DNA from 3 places in the Pseudomonas sp. GW821-FHT02A11 genome. Region 1 is predicted to be linked to each of the others. Evidence: predicted binding sites of a transcription regulator. Region 1 holds the regulator's gene; each other region holds the start of a gene.
What was found. Region 1 encodes sigma-54, which starts transcription at its own class of promoters, with help from an activator protein. Its sites were predicted from a motif close to ANTGGCATNNANNTTGCTNT; they were not measured.
Positions count from the first base shown of each region.

Region 2: the regulator sigma-54 is predicted to act here: its motif matches at 2,966-2,985, upstream of AC07V9_RS25005 (pilin).
Region 3: the regulator sigma-54 is predicted to act here: its motif matches at 2,716-2,735, upstream of AC07V9_RS22400 (circularly permuted type 2 ATP-grasp protein).

Region 1 covers NZ_JBWKWB010000018.1:21,720-27,269, forward strand. Annotated here, with positions in the region: gene AC07V9_RS21730 (KdsC family phosphatase) at 1-408, shown strand, start outside; gene lptC (LPS export ABC transporter periplasmic protein LptC) at 419-991, shown strand; gene lptA (lipopolysaccharide transport periplasmic protein LptA) at 978-1,526, shown strand; gene lptB (LPS export ABC transporter ATP-binding protein) at 1,526-2,251, shown strand; gene AC07V9_RS21750 (RNA polymerase factor sigma-54) at 2,439-3,938, shown strand; gene hpf (ribosome hibernation-promoting factor, HPF/YfiA family) at 4,016-4,324, shown strand; gene ptsN (PTS IIA-like nitrogen regulatory protein PtsN) at 4,337-4,801, shown strand; gene rapZ (RNase adapter RapZ) at 4,804-5,550, shown strand, end outside.
Region 2 covers NZ_JBWKWB010000026.1:11,168-16,717, forward strand. Annotated here, with positions in the region: gene AC07V9_RS24995 (type II secretion system F family protein) at 1-1,109, opposite strand, end outside; gene pilB (type IV-A pilus assembly ATPase PilB) at 1,112-2,806, opposite strand; gene AC07V9_RS25005 (pilin) at 3,031-3,450, shown strand; tRNA gene AC07V9_RS25010 (tRNA-Thr) at 3,593-3,668, shown strand; gene nadC (carboxylating nicotinate-nucleotide diphosphorylase) at 3,824-4,672, opposite strand; gene AC07V9_RS25020 (DUF1631 domain-containing protein) at 5,047-5,550, shown strand, end outside.
Region 3 covers NZ_JBWKWB010000019.1:40,044-45,593, reverse strand. Annotated here, with positions in the region: gene AC07V9_RS22410 (transglutaminase family protein) at 1-304, opposite strand, end outside; gene AC07V9_RS22405 (alpha-E domain-containing protein) at 301-1,260, opposite strand; gene AC07V9_RS22400 (circularly permuted type 2 ATP-grasp protein) at 1,273-2,682, opposite strand; gene AC07V9_RS22395 (ribonuclease E inhibitor RraB) at 3,223-3,561, opposite strand; gene AC07V9_RS22390 (hypothetical protein) at 3,811-4,047, opposite strand; gene AC07V9_RS22385 (LTA synthase family protein) at 4,195-5,550, opposite strand, start outside.

The sequences.
Region 1 (5,550 bases):
TTCAACACCCTCGATGGCCAGGGCATCAAGATGCTGATCAACTCTGGCGTCACAACGGCTATCATTAGCGGTCGCAAGACCCCTGTCGTAGAGCGCCGTGCGAAGAACCTGGGTATCGCCCATCTTTACCAGGGCCGCGAAGACAAGCTGGTGGTGCTCGACGAACTGCTCCAACAGCTGAACCTGAGCTACGAACAGGTGGCCTATCTGGGCGACGACCTGCCCGATTTGCAGGTAATTCGTCGCGTAGGGCTGGGCATGGCGGTGGCCAACGCGGCCGGATTCGTCCGCCAACACGCCCATGGCACGACCCAGGCCCGAGGCGGTGAAGGAGCTGCCCGAGAATTCTGCGAGTTGATCCTGAGTGCTCAGGGCAACCTCGAAGCGGCCCACGCCGCCTACTTATAGAAGTGCATTTATGCTGAGCAAAAGAATTCGTACGTTTCTGATCTTCGGGGTCCTTGCCGCGCTATTGGCGGCTGCGGGCTACTGGAACATCAGCCCGGAAAGCTTCATGGACCAGCCCAAGGTGGCGGTCGACGAAAGCGCCATCGACTACTATGCAACCAACACCCACACCATCCAGTACCTGCCTGACGGTACGGTGCAATACGACCTGACTGCCGACAAGGCCGAGCATCTGAAGGCCACCGACGTGACCCTGATGACGACTCCGGTCATGGCGATGTATCGCGGCACCGAGTTCCCATGGCATGTGAAGAGCGTGCGCGCCGAGGTGTCGCCGGGCGGGGAACAGGTCGAGCTGATCGATCAGGTGCACATCAACCGCACCGACGAAAAGAACCGGACCACGATCATCACCAGCACCCGCATGACAGTCTTCCCTCAGAAGCAATATGCGGAAACCGCGCAACCCGTTAGAATCGACGGCTTTAACGGCGTGAGCACCGGTACGGGTATGAAGGCCTATCTAAAAGAAAGCAGGATACACCTGCTATCGAACGCAAGAGGACAGTATGAGGCTCCTTAAAACCCTCCCTATTTTGCTCGGCCTGGGCGCAGCACTGGGAAGCGTGAGCGCCTGGGCTCTGCCGAACGATCAAGTCCAGCCTATCCGTGTTCAGGCCGACGACGCCCAACTGGACGACAAGCAAGGCGTCGCCACCTACACCGGTAACGTGATCATCACCCAGGGCTCGATGAAGGTCACCGGCAACAAGGTGACCATGACCCGCACCCCGGAAGGTGACATCGACGTCGTGACCTCGGTGGGCAACCTGGCCTACTTCGAGCAGTTGCAGACGGCCGGCGACCCCAAACCCGTTCAGGGCTGGGGCGTGACGATCCAGTACCACGCGCCGCAAAACCGCATCGTGCTGATCGACAAGGCCAAAGTGGTCGACAAGGACAACAACGTGACCCAGGGCGAGAAAATCGTCTATGACACGGTCAGAAAGCTTGCCAGTGCCGGCCGCGCAACAGGCAGCAAGGTCACTGAAGCCCGTCCTCGCGTCGACATGGTGATCCAGCCGAAAAAGAAAACCGACCAGCAGAAGGCCCAGTAATGGCGACGCTGAAAGCCCAACACCTGGCCAAGGCCTACAAGGCTCGCCAGGTCGTACGTGATGTCAGCCTGTCCATCGACAGCGGTCAGATCGTCGGCCTCCTGGGTCCTAACGGCGCAGGCAAGACGACATGTTTCTATATGATCGTCGGCCTGGTTCAGGCCGATCAGGGCCGCGTCCTGATCGACGACCAGGACGTCAGCCATCAGCCCATGCACGGCCGCGCACGCGCCGGTATCGGCTACCTGCCGCAGGAAGCCTCGATCTTCCGCAAGCTGTCGGTGTCGGACAACATCATGGCCATTCTCGAGACCCGCAAGGAACTCGACCGCGCCGGGCGTCGCAAAGAGCTGGAGAGCCTGCTTCAGGAATTCCACATCACGCACATTCGCGACAACCTTGGCATGAGCCTTTCGGGTGGCGAACGCCGCCGTGTCGAAATCGCACGCGCCCTGGCCACCGCCCCCAAGTTCATCCTGCTCGACGAACCCTTCGCCGGTGTCGACCCGATCTCCGTGGGTGACATCAAGCAGATCATCTACCATCTCAAGGCCAAGGGCATCGGCGTTCTGATCACTGACCACAACGTCCGCGAGACCCTCGACATCTGTGAAACGGCCTACATCGTCAACGATGGGCAACTGATCGCAGAAGGTGACTCTGAAACCATTCTCGCCAACCAGTTGGTGAAGGAAGTGTATCTCGGCCACGAGTTCCGCCTGTAAGCGGCCGATGGCAAGGGTTGGCGGATGAACGCAACATGCGACTCATCGCCAACCTCGCATTAATTGCCATCACACCCTAGGCAAACACACAGGTTTCAGGCATATAATTTGCTTAAGTTGGCGCCCCGGCGCCCTAGTAGTGGATGGCGCCCATGTGCGCCGGCGAATAAGGTGTTAAGTCCCTGCCATGAAACCTTCGCTAGTCTTGAGAATGGGCCAGCAGCTGACGATGACACCGCAGCTGCAACAGGCCATCCGCTTACTCCAACTGTCGACGCTGGATCTCCAACAGGAAATTCAGGAGGCACTGGAGTCAAACCCTATGCTGGAGCGCCAGGAAGAAGGCGACGATTTCGATAACGCCGACCCCATGGCCGACAATATCGAAACAAAGCCCACCCCTGAGATTCAGGAACCGACCTACCAGGAATCAGCACCGACCGTCGACACGTTCGAAGACAGCGAGTGGAGCGAAAGCGAACGCATTCCCAACGAACTGCCCGTCGACACAGCCTGGGAAGATGTCTACCAGACCAGCGCCAGCAGCCTGCCCAGCAATGACGATGACGAGTGGGACTTCACCACCCGCACCTCCGCGGGCGAGAGCCTGCAGAGCCATCTGCTGTGGCAACTGAACCTGGCACCGATGTCCGATACCGACCGCCTGATCGCGGTCACGCTGATCGACTGCATCAACAACCAGGGTTACCTGGACGAATCCCTCGAAGAACTGCTGGACGCTTTCGACCCGGAACTCGACATCGAGCTGGACGAAATCGAAGCCGTGCTTCATCGCATTCAGCAATTCGAACCCGCAGGCATCGGCGCCCGCACCCTGAGCGAATGCCTGCTGCTGCAACTGCGTCAGCTCCCGGCCAAGACCAAGTGGCTCGCCGAAGCACAGCGGCTGGTCAGCGACTACATCGACCTGCTCGGTAGCCGCGATTACGCGCAGCTGATGCGCCGCATGAAGATCAAGGAAGACGACCTGCGCCAGGTCATTGAACTGGTCCAGAGCCTCAACCCGCGTCCCGGATCACAGATCGAATCCACCGAAGCCGAGTACGTGGTGCCTGACGTCATCGTGCGCAAGGACAACGAGCGCTGGCTGGTCGAGCTGAATCAGGAAGCCGTGCCGCGTCTGCGCGTGAATCCGCAGTACGCAGGTTTCGTGCGCCGCGCCGACACCAGCGCCGACAACACCTTCATGCGCAACCAGTTGCAGGAGGCGCGCTGGTTCATCAAGAGCCTGCAAAGCCGCAATGAGACCCTGATGAAGGTCGCCACCCAGATCGTCGAACATCAACGCGGGTTCCTGGAGTACGGCGACGAGGCGATGAAGCCGCTCGTGCTGCACGATATCGCCGAAGCGGTTGGCATGCACGAGTCAACGATTTCTCGTGTCACCACGCAGAAATTCATGCACACGCCGCGCGGCATTTACGAACTGAAGTACTTCTTCTCCAGCCACGTCAGTACCTCCGAAGGCGGTGAATGCTCGTCCACGGCGATCCGCGCGATCATCAAAAAACTGGTTGCTGCGGAAAATCAGAAAAAGCCGTTGAGTGACAGCAAGATCGCTGGTTTACTGGAGGCACAAGGCATTCAAGTGGCCCGTCGCACAGTCGCCAAATACCGCGAATCTCTAGGGATAGCGCCTTCAAGCGAACGCAAGCGACTGATGTAAAGGGCACAGGCCACAGCGTTCCAGTGGCAGGCATCCAAGCCTGCCTCTTAATGCACTGGCAACGAAGGAGAAGCTGTATGCAAGTCAACATCAGTGGACACCAACTGGAAGTAACCAAGCCCCTGCGCGAATACGTCGAGCTGAAACTCAAAAAGCTCGAAGGGCACTTTGACAAGATTACCAACGTTCAGGTGACGATGGCCGTCGAGAAACTCAAACAGAAGATCGAGGCCACGCTGCATATCCACGGTGGAGAAGTGGTTGCCAATGCGGAACATGACGACATGTACGCGGCAATCGACCTGCTCACTGACAAGCTGGACAGACAATTGCTCAAGCATAAGGAAAAGCAGCAAAGCATCCTCAAAGGTGCGGCAGCTCGCTGATACCCCTCATCCATGATCCGACTTGAAAACATCCTGACCCCTGGCCGTTCCCTCGTGAACGTGCCAGGCGGCAGTAAAAAAGCTGTACTCGAAGAGATTGCCAAGCTGATCGGCAAAGAAGTGCCCGAGTTCGACTGGCAAACCGTCTACGAAAGCCTCATCGCCCGCGAAAAGCTCGGTTCGACCGGCTTTGGCAACGGCATCGCCATTCCTCACTGCAGACTCAAAGGCTGCACCGCGCCGGTCAGCGCCGTGCTGCATCTTGAACGCCCGGTCGACTTCGACGCCATTGACGGCGCGCCCGTGGATCTATTGTTCGTCCTGCTCGTCCCCGAGGCGGCCACCGACGCGCACCTCGAACTGCTGCGCCAGATCGCCAGCATGCTCGACCGTGCCGACGTGCGGGCAAGCCTGCGTGGCGCCAAAAGCAGTGATGAGCTCTACAACGTCGTGCTTCACGTTCAGAACGGTCACTGATCATGCGCATGATCATCGTCAGCGGTCGCTCCGGCTCCGGCAAGAGTACGGCCCTCGATGTTCTCGAAGACAGCGGTTTCTACTGCGTCGATAACCTGCCCGCGGGCTTGCTCCCCGAACTGGCCGAGCGCGCGCTGATCAACACTGAGCTCGCCGAGCCGTTGCTGGCCGTTTCCATAGATGCCCGCAACCTGCCCAGCCACCTGACACGCTTCCCGCGCCTGCTCGAAGAGGTGCGTGGGCGGCACATCCGCTGTGACGTGCTGTTCCTGGACGCCGAAGAATCCACGTTGCTCAAACGCTTTTCCGAAACGCGCCGCCGCCACCCGCTGAGCAACGCCACACGCTCGCTGGCCGAAGCCATTCGTGACGAAAAGAACTTGCTCGGGCCGATCATCGACTTGGCCGACCTGACCATCGATACGACCCACCTGAACCTCTACCAGCTGCGCGACACCCTCAAGTTGCGCCTGCTGAACAAGCCAGAGCCGGGCACTGCGTTTCTGATCGAGTCGTTCGGCTTCAAGCGCGGCATGCCGGTGGACGCCGACCTCGTGTTCGATGTGCGCTGCCTGCCCAATCCTTACTGGAAACCCGAACTGCGCGCGCAATCGGGGCTCGACCAGCCGGTGGCCGATTACCTGGCGGCTCAACCTGATGTCGAGGAAATGTTTCAGGACATCTCCTCATACCTGATCAAATGGTTGCCGCGCTTCGCCGCCAGCAGCCGTGCATACGTCACCATTGCC
Region 2 (5,550 bases), on a different contig from region 1:
CTATCAACTAAGTTATCTACCTCATCTTCATAATAGGTCGCAACTTTATCGAGCATAGAATCCAGAGCGCCGGACTCTTCCCCAATGGCGGTCATTTGCACCGCGAGCATTGGAAATACACCGGTACTTCGCATCGAGAAATTCAGCTGCATGCCGGTAGATACATCCTGTTTGACTTTTTGAACGGCATTTCGGAACACGACATTGCCAGTGGCACCTGCTACTGAATCCAACGCATCGACGAGAGGAACACCCGCTGCGAAGGTGGTCGAGAGGGTACGCGCATAACGTGCAACCGCAGATTTATAAAGCAGCGGGCCTATGACCGGTATCTTTAACAATCCGCGGTCAAGAGAGTTTCTAAATTTCTCAGATTTCCGATGTACACGCTTAAATAAAATAATTAAAATGAACAGCGCACCTATTAGCATCCACCAGTAATCCTGCACAATCTGTGATAAGCCTATGACCATCAGTGTGAACTGAGGCAGCTTGGCGCCAAAGCCTGCGAAAATCTCCTGGAACTGGGGGACCACTTTTAGAAGCAGGATCATTGTCACGATAAATGCCACGACGACTACCGCAATGGGGTAAGTCATCGCTTTTTTTATCTTCGCTTTAAGCGATTCGGTCTTTTCTTTATAGGTGGCAACTCGGTCAAGTAGCGACTCCAGTGCCCCCGCCTGTTCCCCGGCATCTACGAGGTTGCAAAACAGCTCGTCAAAGTACATAGGTTTTTGCCGGAGAGATGTGGCCAGACTGTGCCCTGAGGCTACTTCTTGTTTGACATCATTTACCAGCTTTCGCATATTCGGATTGTCGGAACCTTCGCTAATGATATCGAATGACTGCAGCAATGGCACCCCGGCCTTCATCATGGTCGCCATCTGCCGACTGAAGAAAGCAATATCCAAGGGTTTGATTTTCTTACCTGCGCCGAAGAACGATACAGATTTTTTTTTGACTTTAGTCGGATTGATACCTTGTTTTCTAAGTTGTGCTTTGATGAGGGCCGGGTTGTGTCCATTCAGCTCTCCCGAAACTTTGGTGCCTTTTTTATCCAGCCCTTCCCAAGTGTAAACACTGACTCTTACTGGTTTGGTCGCCATGTTCAGTCCTTGGTCACGCGGTTGACTTCCTCAAGGCTAGTAAGGCCTTGCATAGCTTTCATTAGGCCTGAAGTTCGGAGGTCGTTGAACCCGTCTTTACGCATTTGGGCCGAAATTTCGAGGGAGTTTCCTTCTTCCATGATGATACGCTCAAGTGCGGGGGTGCTTTTGACTACCTCATAAATACCCACGCGGCCCTTATAGCCTGCATTACACTGTTCGCAACCTACCGGAGAGTAAAGTTTAAATGTTCCTATCTTCTCTGCTGGAAACCCCTCAGCAACCTGGGTTTCTTTGGGTATCTCGATTTCTTTCTTGCAATGTGGGCAGAGTTTGCGAGCGAGCCGCTGAGCGATGATAAGATTGATTGCTGTGGCGATATTGAACGCAGCTACACCCATATGATGCAAGCGAGTCAATGTTTCTGCAGCGCTGTTTGTGTGTAGCGTAGAAAGGACCATGTGGCCTGTCTGCGACGCCTTGATCGCAATCTCCGCAGTTTCAAGATCTCGAATTTCACCGACCATGATCACGTCTGGATCCTGGCGCAGAAATGCGCGCAGAGCCTGAGAAAAATCCATGCCTTGACGGGGATTGACGTTAACTTGATTGATACCCTCAAGGTTGATTTCAACAGGATCCTCAGCTGTGGAGATGTTTATATCCGGGGTATTAAGGATATTGAGACCGGTATAAAGTGAAACTGTTTTACCTGAGCCGGTCGGACCGGTTACCAAGATCATGCCTTGTGGCTTGCTTAGGGCATCGAGATACAGCGCTTTTTGTTCAGGCTCATAGCCCAATGCGTCAATGCCCATTTGTGCGCTGGTGGGATCGAGTATCCGCATCACGATTTTCTCGCCCCATAGAGTAGGCAAGGTGTTGACGCGAAAATCGATGGCGCGGCTTTTGGAAATACGTAGTTTGATGCGACCATCCTGTGGCTTACGACGCTCGGAAATATCGAGTCCTGCCATAACCTTCAGACGCGCTGCGATCCTGCCCGCCAATTGGGTTGGGGGTTTGGCCACCTCGTGAAGAATGCCGTCAGTGCGCAAGCGTACTCGAAAAATCTTTTCATAAGGTTCAAAGTGCAAGTCCGATGAACCCAGACGAATAGCGTCCATGAGCATTTTATTGACGAATTTGACAACTGGCGCGTCATCGGCGTCCTGCCCGGCAATCGGATTTTCCTTGGCATCATCAACGGCTTCGATTTCTAGGCCGAGGTCAACATCTGACATGTCGCCCAAGCCAGAATGACTATCGAAAAACTTCTCGATGGCGGCAGTGAGTTTGTCGTCCTCAACCAAGATCGCTTCAGTGTTCAGGCCGGTACTGAATTGGATGTCAGTGATCGCTTGATGGTTTGTCGGGTCGGATACACCGACAAACAGCTTGTTGCCTCTGCGCCACAACGGCAAAACCGAGTGTTGCCTAATCAGCTTTTCACTGACGAGCCCTCTAAGCTGGCTATCTTTGTCGAGCGTGTTCAAATCAAGAAAAGGCAATCCGAACTGCTCTGATGCCAGCTCTGCCAGTGTCAGACCTTTGACTAACTTATTTTGAACGAGATGACTGACAAGCGAAACCTTATCGCGACGCGCTTGCTGATAGGCTTGTTGTGCAGCTTTTTCGTTGAGAAGTTCAGCTAAAACGAGTTGCTTTGCCAAACCAGTGAGGACCACATCAGTCATTCCAGCCACCACACACAGACATTGGACCTTTTATAGCGTAGTCGGGCTTGGCTGCCAAATTGGCGTATAGTAGTGACAAAAAATGTCACTTTATGCCGGGTCTGGGTCGGGTGCGAGGAGTGAGGTAAGGTGCCACTCTAGTGGGGTGGGTCAGTGCAGGTTGGCACACACTATGCTTCTCGCATTTTAGGGCGACACCTCATTGACGTTTTGGAGTAGTACCAATGAATACACAAAAAGGCTTTACCCTGATCGAGCTGATGATCGTGGTGGCGATCGTCGGTATTTTGGCTGCTGTAGCGCTTCCGGCTTATCAAAATTATACGGTCAGAGCTCAGGTGACGGAGCTGATGTCTCTGGCGGATGGGGCAAAAACTCCTGTCGCTGAGGTTTTTCAAGCTACTGGAGCGCTTCCTGCCAGTAACGCGGCTGCTAACTATGGTGGGGCGACCGGTAAATATACTGCCTCCGTAAACGTTGGTGCAGGCGGAGTGATTACCGCTTTGGCCGATCAAGCTAACTCGAACACTGCCCTGCGCGGTCTGACAATTACATTGACTCCTGCGCAGGACGCTACAGGTACTTTGGTTTGGACCTGCGCTGGTACGGTACCTGCTCAGTTGCGTCCTACTACCTGCCGTTAATATTCCCTGACCACCTCGATATCTGAGGTTGCCTTGGGCTTCCAAATCCCGCCATCAGGCGGGATTTTTCCATTGGCTGCCATGTACTGATGGTGCTCAAAACGTTGTCTGCCGTTATCGACTTTGCTAGCCTGCCGCCATAGCCGAAATAGCTCAGTCGGTAGAGCAGCGCACTCGTAACGCGAAGGTCGTAGGTTCGATTCCTATTTTCGGCACCAAACAAAAAGCCCGGTCCTCAAGACCGGGCTTTTCGTTTCCGCAGGGTTCGTCATGCTGTAGGAGCATGCTTGCCCGCGATGGCGGTGTTTCAGCATCATGCAGCGTAACTGACAAACCGTATTCACGGGCAAGCGCGCTCCTACGGGTTCGAACGTCAAACACTCAACCGCATCGACAAATCCACCGCCCTCACATCCTTGGTCAACGTCCCGATCGAGATGTAATCCACGCCCGTTTCGGCAATTGTGCGCAGGGTCGCGTCGGTCACGCCGCCGCTGGCTTCGAGTTTGGCGCGGCCTGCCGTGAGGCGTACGGCTTCGCGCATGTCGTCGAGGCTGAGTTCGTCGAGCATGATGATGTCGGCGCCGCCGTCGAGGGCCTGTTTGAGTTCGTCGAGGCTTTCGACTTCGACTTCAACCGTTTTGCCGGGGGCGATCTTGTGGGCGGCGACGATGGCTTGGGCGATGCCGCCGCAGGCTGCGATGTGGTTTTCCTTGATCAGGAAGGCGTCGTACAGGCCAATGCGATGGTTGTGGCAGCCGCCGCAGGTGACGGCGTATTTCTGCGCAAGGCGCAAGCCGGGGAGGGTTTTGCGGGTGTCGAGCAGTTTGACCTGGGTGTCAGCGACCATGTCGGCATAATGCTGCGAGCGTGTTGCGACGCCGGAGAGCATTTGCAGGAAGTTGAGGGCACTGCGCTCGCCAGTGAGCAGCGAGCGGGCAGGGCCTTCGAGGTGGAACAGGGCCTGGTTGGGCTGGACCCGTTCGCCGTCCGCGACTTGCCAATGCACGGCAACGCGCTGGTCGAGCTGGCGGAAAACGCTGTCGACCCAGGCCGTGCCAGCGATCACCGCTGCATCGCGGGAAATCACGGTGGCCTTGGCCAGACGCTCGGCGGTGATCAGTTGCGCAGTGATGTCGCCACTGCCCACGTCCTCAAGCAGCGCACGGCGTACGTTGGCTTCGATTTCGGCGGTCAGAGCGGCAAGACGTAGATTCGGCATATCGGACTCCACTTACTAAGTGGTCGGAGTATAAGGCAGTCGTCTGTACCAACCCACCTGCGTCGCGCCCTTCAAATGAGTGCATGAGCTGCACTTGGTCGGTTTTTTCATCTCATATGCGACAGAATGCGATTTTCGCGGTCTATCGGTGCACGAACCGCTTCGCTCCCTCCTATTATTCCAATTAAGGCGAAGCGTCCGCTGGCGGGCGGACAGGATTTACCAGATACTGCGCCTTGTATTTGACGTCATAGCCTTGACGTTATCGCCGTATTCCCCAGGGACAAAATTTCGAGAACCGGTCAAACCCAGGCTCATCCTGCGTTTGTCAGAAAGTGTGGCTGTTGCGAGTGGGTTGACGGAAGGAGTCCTTGATGCAGAACGACAATAAAGTGGTGCCTTTGAGTAAGTCGGGTCCGGACCAGTCGGGGTCCTCGCCTGTCGCTCGGCTGCCCGTCGTTCTGCTGCAGGTCCGCGATAAAGCTGCTCAGCAGCTTAAAGAAAGCCTGCAGACGTTGTTCGATAACGCCGACGACACCCTCTTCGAAATGGCCGACCGGGCGCACAACAACGCCGAGCAGAACGTCTTTTTCGAAGCCATGCGCGACCTTCGCCTGAAGCGAAAGAGCATCGAGCGCAACTTCCTGGACAAATTTTTCGAAGCCTTCCTGCGCCTCGGAAATTATGAGATTGCCGAGCCGATCCTCGCTGAACCCGTTACCTTCGACAAACTCGCGCTGGTGCACAACGACGACCTGGAACGTACCGTGGCGATCGACGCCATGGTGACCAAGGTGATGAACCGTGACGGCGTGGCCCTGAGCCAGCTGACCACGCGCCTGAACGAGCTGATCCCGCAACCGCTGACCGACGAGAGC
Region 3 (5,550 bases), on a different contig from region 1:
GGCGCGTGAAGCGCAGAAATGGCAGCGAGGACTGGCTTTCATGCTCGGCCTCACGTTTTTCATCGATTTCCACCTGCCCGCGCGCGCCGATGACGATGGCTTCATGGGGCTCGTCCATGGTCAGAACGTGGAGGATATTGCCGAACGGATCGACCTGCGCACGCACCGGGCGCGGCAGTGCCAGCTGCCAGCTGAGCACCTGCTGGCGCTCGCTGTCGTGTGGGGTCAGACGCAAATACTGGATGCTGGCGCGGACCTGATCGTCGTAGTGATAGGTGGTCTCGTGGCTAATTGAGAGTCTCATGCAGCCTCCAGATAAGAAGTGTGAATAACGTTACCCAATTGGGCCAGCAGCGGAATGAATTCGTTCAACCATTCATGCAGGCCTTCGCCGAGGATTTCGTCGATGCCGGTGTAACGCAGACGGGCATCGAGCTCGGCCGCCAGACGCTGCGCAGGACGCCCGTTGGCCCCCGGCAGGCTGGCCAGGATCATGTCCAGTTCTTCGAGGCACGCACGCAGCGAACGCGGAATGTCCGCGCGCAACAGCAGTAATTCGGCGACCTGACGCGCACCCGGCGCATCGCGATAGACCTCGGTGTAGGCCTCGAACGACGACAGCGCTCGCAGCAGAGCGCTCCATTGGTAGTAACCGGCGGCCGAGCTGTCTGCCGCCGCGTTCGCCGACGGCCCGCGCAGTTCGAGCATTTCGTAGCGGGCATCGAGCATGCGCAAAGTATTGTCGGCGCGCTCGATGAAGGTGCCCAGGCGGATGAAACGGAACGCATCGTTGCGCATGATGGTGCCGTAGGTGGCGCCGCGGAACAGGTGCGAACGCTCCTTGACCCACTCGCAGAAGCGACTCATGCCATAGCGGCTCAGGCCCTGTTCGGCGATGCCGCGAATTTCCAGATACGTGGAATTGATGTTTTCCCACATGTCCGCGGTAATGCGCCCACGCACCGCATGGGCACTGGCCCGCGCCGCCGCCAGGCAGCTGAAGATGCTGGCCGGGTTGGCGGCATCCAGCGCGAAGAAATGCAGCAGGCGCTCGGCGTGCAGCTCGCCATGGCGCTCGCGGTAATCGTCCAGGGTGCCGGTAATCAGCAGCGGCATGGCGAGTTCATTGAGGCCATCCCCGCGTCCATCCTGAGGCATCAGCGACAGCGAGTAGCTGACGTCCAGCATCCGTGCGAGGTTTTCCGCCCGCTCCAGGTACCGCGACATCCAATATAAATCCGAGGCAGTTCTACTTAACATTGGCAGGCATCCTTAATCCTCGACCACCCAGGTGTCCTTGGTTCCGCCACCCTGCGACGAGTTCACCACCAACGAGCCTTCGCGCAAAGCGACGCGAGTCAGGCCGCCAGGCACGACGCGGGTTTCGCGGCCAGACAGAACGAATGGGCGCAGGTCGATGTGTCGCGGGGCGATGCCGTTCTCGACGAAGGTCGGACAGGTCGACAGGGACAAGGTGGGTTGAGCGATGTACGCGTGTGGCTTGGCTTTGAGGCGTGCGCGGAAGGACTCGATCTCGGCCGCCGTCGCCGCAGGACCGACCAGCATGCCGTAGCCGCCGGAGCCCTGGGTCTCCTTGACCACCAGGTCGCCGAGGTTGGCCAGCACGTGAGACAACTCTTCGGGTTTGCGGCATTGCCAGGTCGGTACGTTCTTGAGGATAGGCTCCTCGTCGAGGTAGAAGCGGATCATGTCAGTCACGAACGGGTACACCGATTTGTCGTCGGCCACGCCGGTGCCAATGGCGTTGGCCAGCACCACATTGCCCGAGCGGTAGGCCGACAGCAGGCCCGGCACGCCGAGCATTGAATCCGGGTTGAATGCCAGCGGATCGAGAAACGCATCGTCGAGACGGCGATAGATCACGTCCACTGCTTTCGGGCCGTCCGTGGTGCGCATGTACACACGATCGTCACGCACGAACAGGTCGGCGCCTTCCACTAGCTCAACGCCCATTTCCCGCGCCAGAAACGCATGCTCGAAGAACGCACTGTTGAAACGACCGGGCGTCAGCACCACCACGCTGGGGTTATCCAGCGGGCTCGAGCTTTTCAACGTATCGAGCAACAGGTTGGGGTAGTGATCGATCGGAGCGATGCGTTGCGCGGCGAACAGTTCGGGAAACAGGCGCATCATCATCTTGCGGTCTTCGAGCATGTAGCTCACGCCGCTTGGGGTGCGCAGATTGTCTTCGAGAACGTAATAGGTCCCGTCGCCGTCGCGCACCAGGTCGACCCCGGAGATGTGTGAATACAGGTCACGGTGAAGGGTCAGGCCTTGCATCGCCAACTGGTACTGCTCGTTGGCCAGCACCTGTTCGGCGGGAATGATGCCAGCCTTGATGATGCGTTGGTCGTGGTAAAGGTCGGCGAGAAACATGTTCAGCGCCTTGACCCGCTGGATGCAGCCCTTTTCGACCACACGCCACTCACTGGCGGGGATACTGCGTGGAATCGTATCGAAGGGGATCAGACGCTCGGTCCCCTGCTCGTCACCGTACAGCGTGAAGGTAATCCCGGCGCGATGAAACAAAAGATCGGCCTCACGCCGACGCTGAGCCAGCAGCTCAGGTGGCGCTTCGCCCAGCCAGCGGGCGAATTCCCGATAATGCGGACGGACAGTGCCGTCAACATCGTACATCTCATCATAAAAGGTGCGGATCATGCCGTACTCCTTGTCACCATGGACACAGGGACCTTCGCAAGGCCCGTGCCAGCGGCATAAACGCTTTAAAATCAATGAGTTGAATAAACCAGCGAAACCCCTCGCACCATTCCTGTGCAAGAAGCGCCCTCACCCATTCTCCTACGCTTCATAGAGAAGCGTCCCGCCACCGGGAAATCTATGACCAGCATAGCCAGAGTTGATTTCCGGATCGGGCTTTTTGTGCGGATAATCGCCCCATCGACGCAGAGCAACGGGCTTCAGACTGCCCACAGATGGCTTCTGTGTTACCGGATTTTTAAACGAAATTCCCTTTCCGCCGCTCTCATCCGAGCGGCTTTTTTTTGCCCTGTTTTGGCTGATGGCGATTCGGCAACTTCGGTGATCTTCGGGTGGTGCACCCTCAGCCGGTGCAAAGCCTGTGGGAGCGAATTCATTCGCGATAGGCCCGCACAACCGACACGTCTGTATCGACCAGACCATTTTTCGCGGATGAATTCGCTCCCACAGAGGTTCAGTGCCAGGCTCATGCGTGCAGCATCAATGAACCCGCTTGATCTCCTGCTTCACGCCCCAGCCTTCGACCTCGCCATCCAGGCCGAAGATCGCGCTTTGAAAGTCCTGCTCGAAATCTCCTATTGCGTCGTAAGTGGCGTACATCACTTTGCTCAATTGCAGATGCCACGCGCCGTCCTCGCGGGCGTTGATCTGGGCATTGATGGATTCGCCGCGAAACTTCTCGGCGGCCTGACGCGCGCGCTCCTCATCCGGGAACACGGCGTAGAACTCGATGGGATAGATACGTGCGAAGTCGAAACCGCTCTCTTTCATGCGGCGCAGTACGTGGCTGCTGATGTCTTCTTGATAGGCTGTGCTCATGAAACGTCCTCCTATGCAACGATAGATAGAGTTTCAACGATCCCGAAACGCCTCCTGGGGAGGCGTAGAGCAGCGGATCATCCGCCACCCGGGACTCAAGCATGTCGCTGGCAAGGCCGGCGCTGGTGTGACACATCAGGCACCGTTGCACAAGTAGGCTCGGGCGATGTTTCACCGACCTCATTGGCAGATTACGCTCATTGCTAGCCCGTTGCCAATCGGCAACGTGCGGTTATTTCAGGGGTTTTCTCAAGATGCCTCGACGATGGAAAGGATCTGTACCGCATTCTGTTCTTTTAACACTTCCGCCGTAGGCGCTTTTGATCGGCCGTCCAGATCGTTCAGATCAAGCTCATTGACGACCGGGAACAGAATCGGGCGCAAAAACCGCGCAGCTTCTTCCTCACTGGGACGGTGCTCGAGTTCAAGATTATGGGTTTGCTGCACGCCATCTTTATCCTGAAACGAAATAGTCCAGACTTTCATCAATGTCTCCTCAGTCAGGGCCGGAAACCGGCCTAATGATCTTGACCCTGCTGTGCCTGCGACGTTCCAACGATGTGAATGGCCGGAGCGTCATGAAGCGACGCAAAAAAACGCCCCGATATCGGGGCGTTTTTCAGAGGGGCTGGCTTATTGCGGCTTGGCGTCTTTCACCCCCGCCGTGTTGTCTAGCAAACTCTTGGTCGCAGTCTGCAGGAAGCTGTCGAGCTTCCTGCGCAGCTCGGCGACGTCAGGTGCGTTCGGGACCAGTTCGGCGTGCGGCTTGGTGCCCAGCTCGTAGCTGTAGACCTTCGGCTCCATTTCCTTGGGCTCGATCAGGATGCGGTTGCCGGTAACCAGCGCCACGGTCTGCTCGCTGCCCGACGGCTTGATCACACCAAAGCCCAGATCGCCCGCCGGCAGGTTCAGCAGGTCACGACCCCAGCACTGGTGCACGGTGTCACCGCCCAGACGGCCCATGATGGTCGGCACGATGTCGATCTGCGTGCCGACGATGCTGCTGCGCTTGCCGAACTTGTCCTGCAGGCCCGGGGCGATCATCAGCATCGGCACGTTGAAACGGCCCAGGTCCATCTCGGTGATCTGCTCGTTGTTGCCGAAGCCATGGTCGCCGACCACGACGAACAGGGTGTCCTTGTAGTACGGCTCTTTCTTGGCCTTCTCGAAAAACTGACCCAGCGCCCAGTCCGAATAACGCATCGCCGTCAGGTGCTCGTCCAGGGTGCCGTGGCCGGTCACGCGCTCAACCGGCAGGTTGGCAGGCAAGGCGTACGGCGTGTGGTTGGACAGGGTCTGCAGCAAGGCATAGAACGGCTTGCCTTTGGCCTGGCGGGCTTTGAGCTCTTCGGCGCCACGGTCGAACATGTCCTGGTCGGACACGCCCCACGTCGGGTCGGAGAACACCGGATTGACGAAGTCGTTGCGGCCGATGAAGTTGGTCATGCCCTGGTTGCTGAAGAAACCGGACTGGTTATCCCAGGCGAAGTCGCCGTTGTAAACGTACACGTCGTCGTATTTGCGCGCGCTCAGCAACTGCGGCAGGCCCGACAGCTTGTGACTGCCTTCCGGGGTCTGCATCAGGTATTCGAAGCCTGGCAGGTTCGGGAAGCAGGCCATGGTCGCGAACATACCCTGATGGGTGTGCGTGCCGTTGGAGAAGAAACGATCGAAGAGCAGCCCCTCTTCCGACAGCTTGTCGAAATAAGGCGTGATGTTCGACTCATCGCCCAACGCCCCTACCGAGTGACCGGCGAAGCTTTCCATCAGGATGACGACCACGTTCTTGATCGGCAGCGTGTTGCTCTCTGGCGGCGTGAATTCGCGGCGCACCGCGGCGCTGTCCGAGTCCACCAGTTTGTCGTTGGCGGTCAGCAGCATGTCACGCACGGTCTGCTGAGCCTCGGGCTGTGGCAGCGTGGCTTTCCAGATGTTGTCGCGATCTTCGGACATCCGGCTCTTGGCGGCCGCGATCAGCGTCAGCGTACC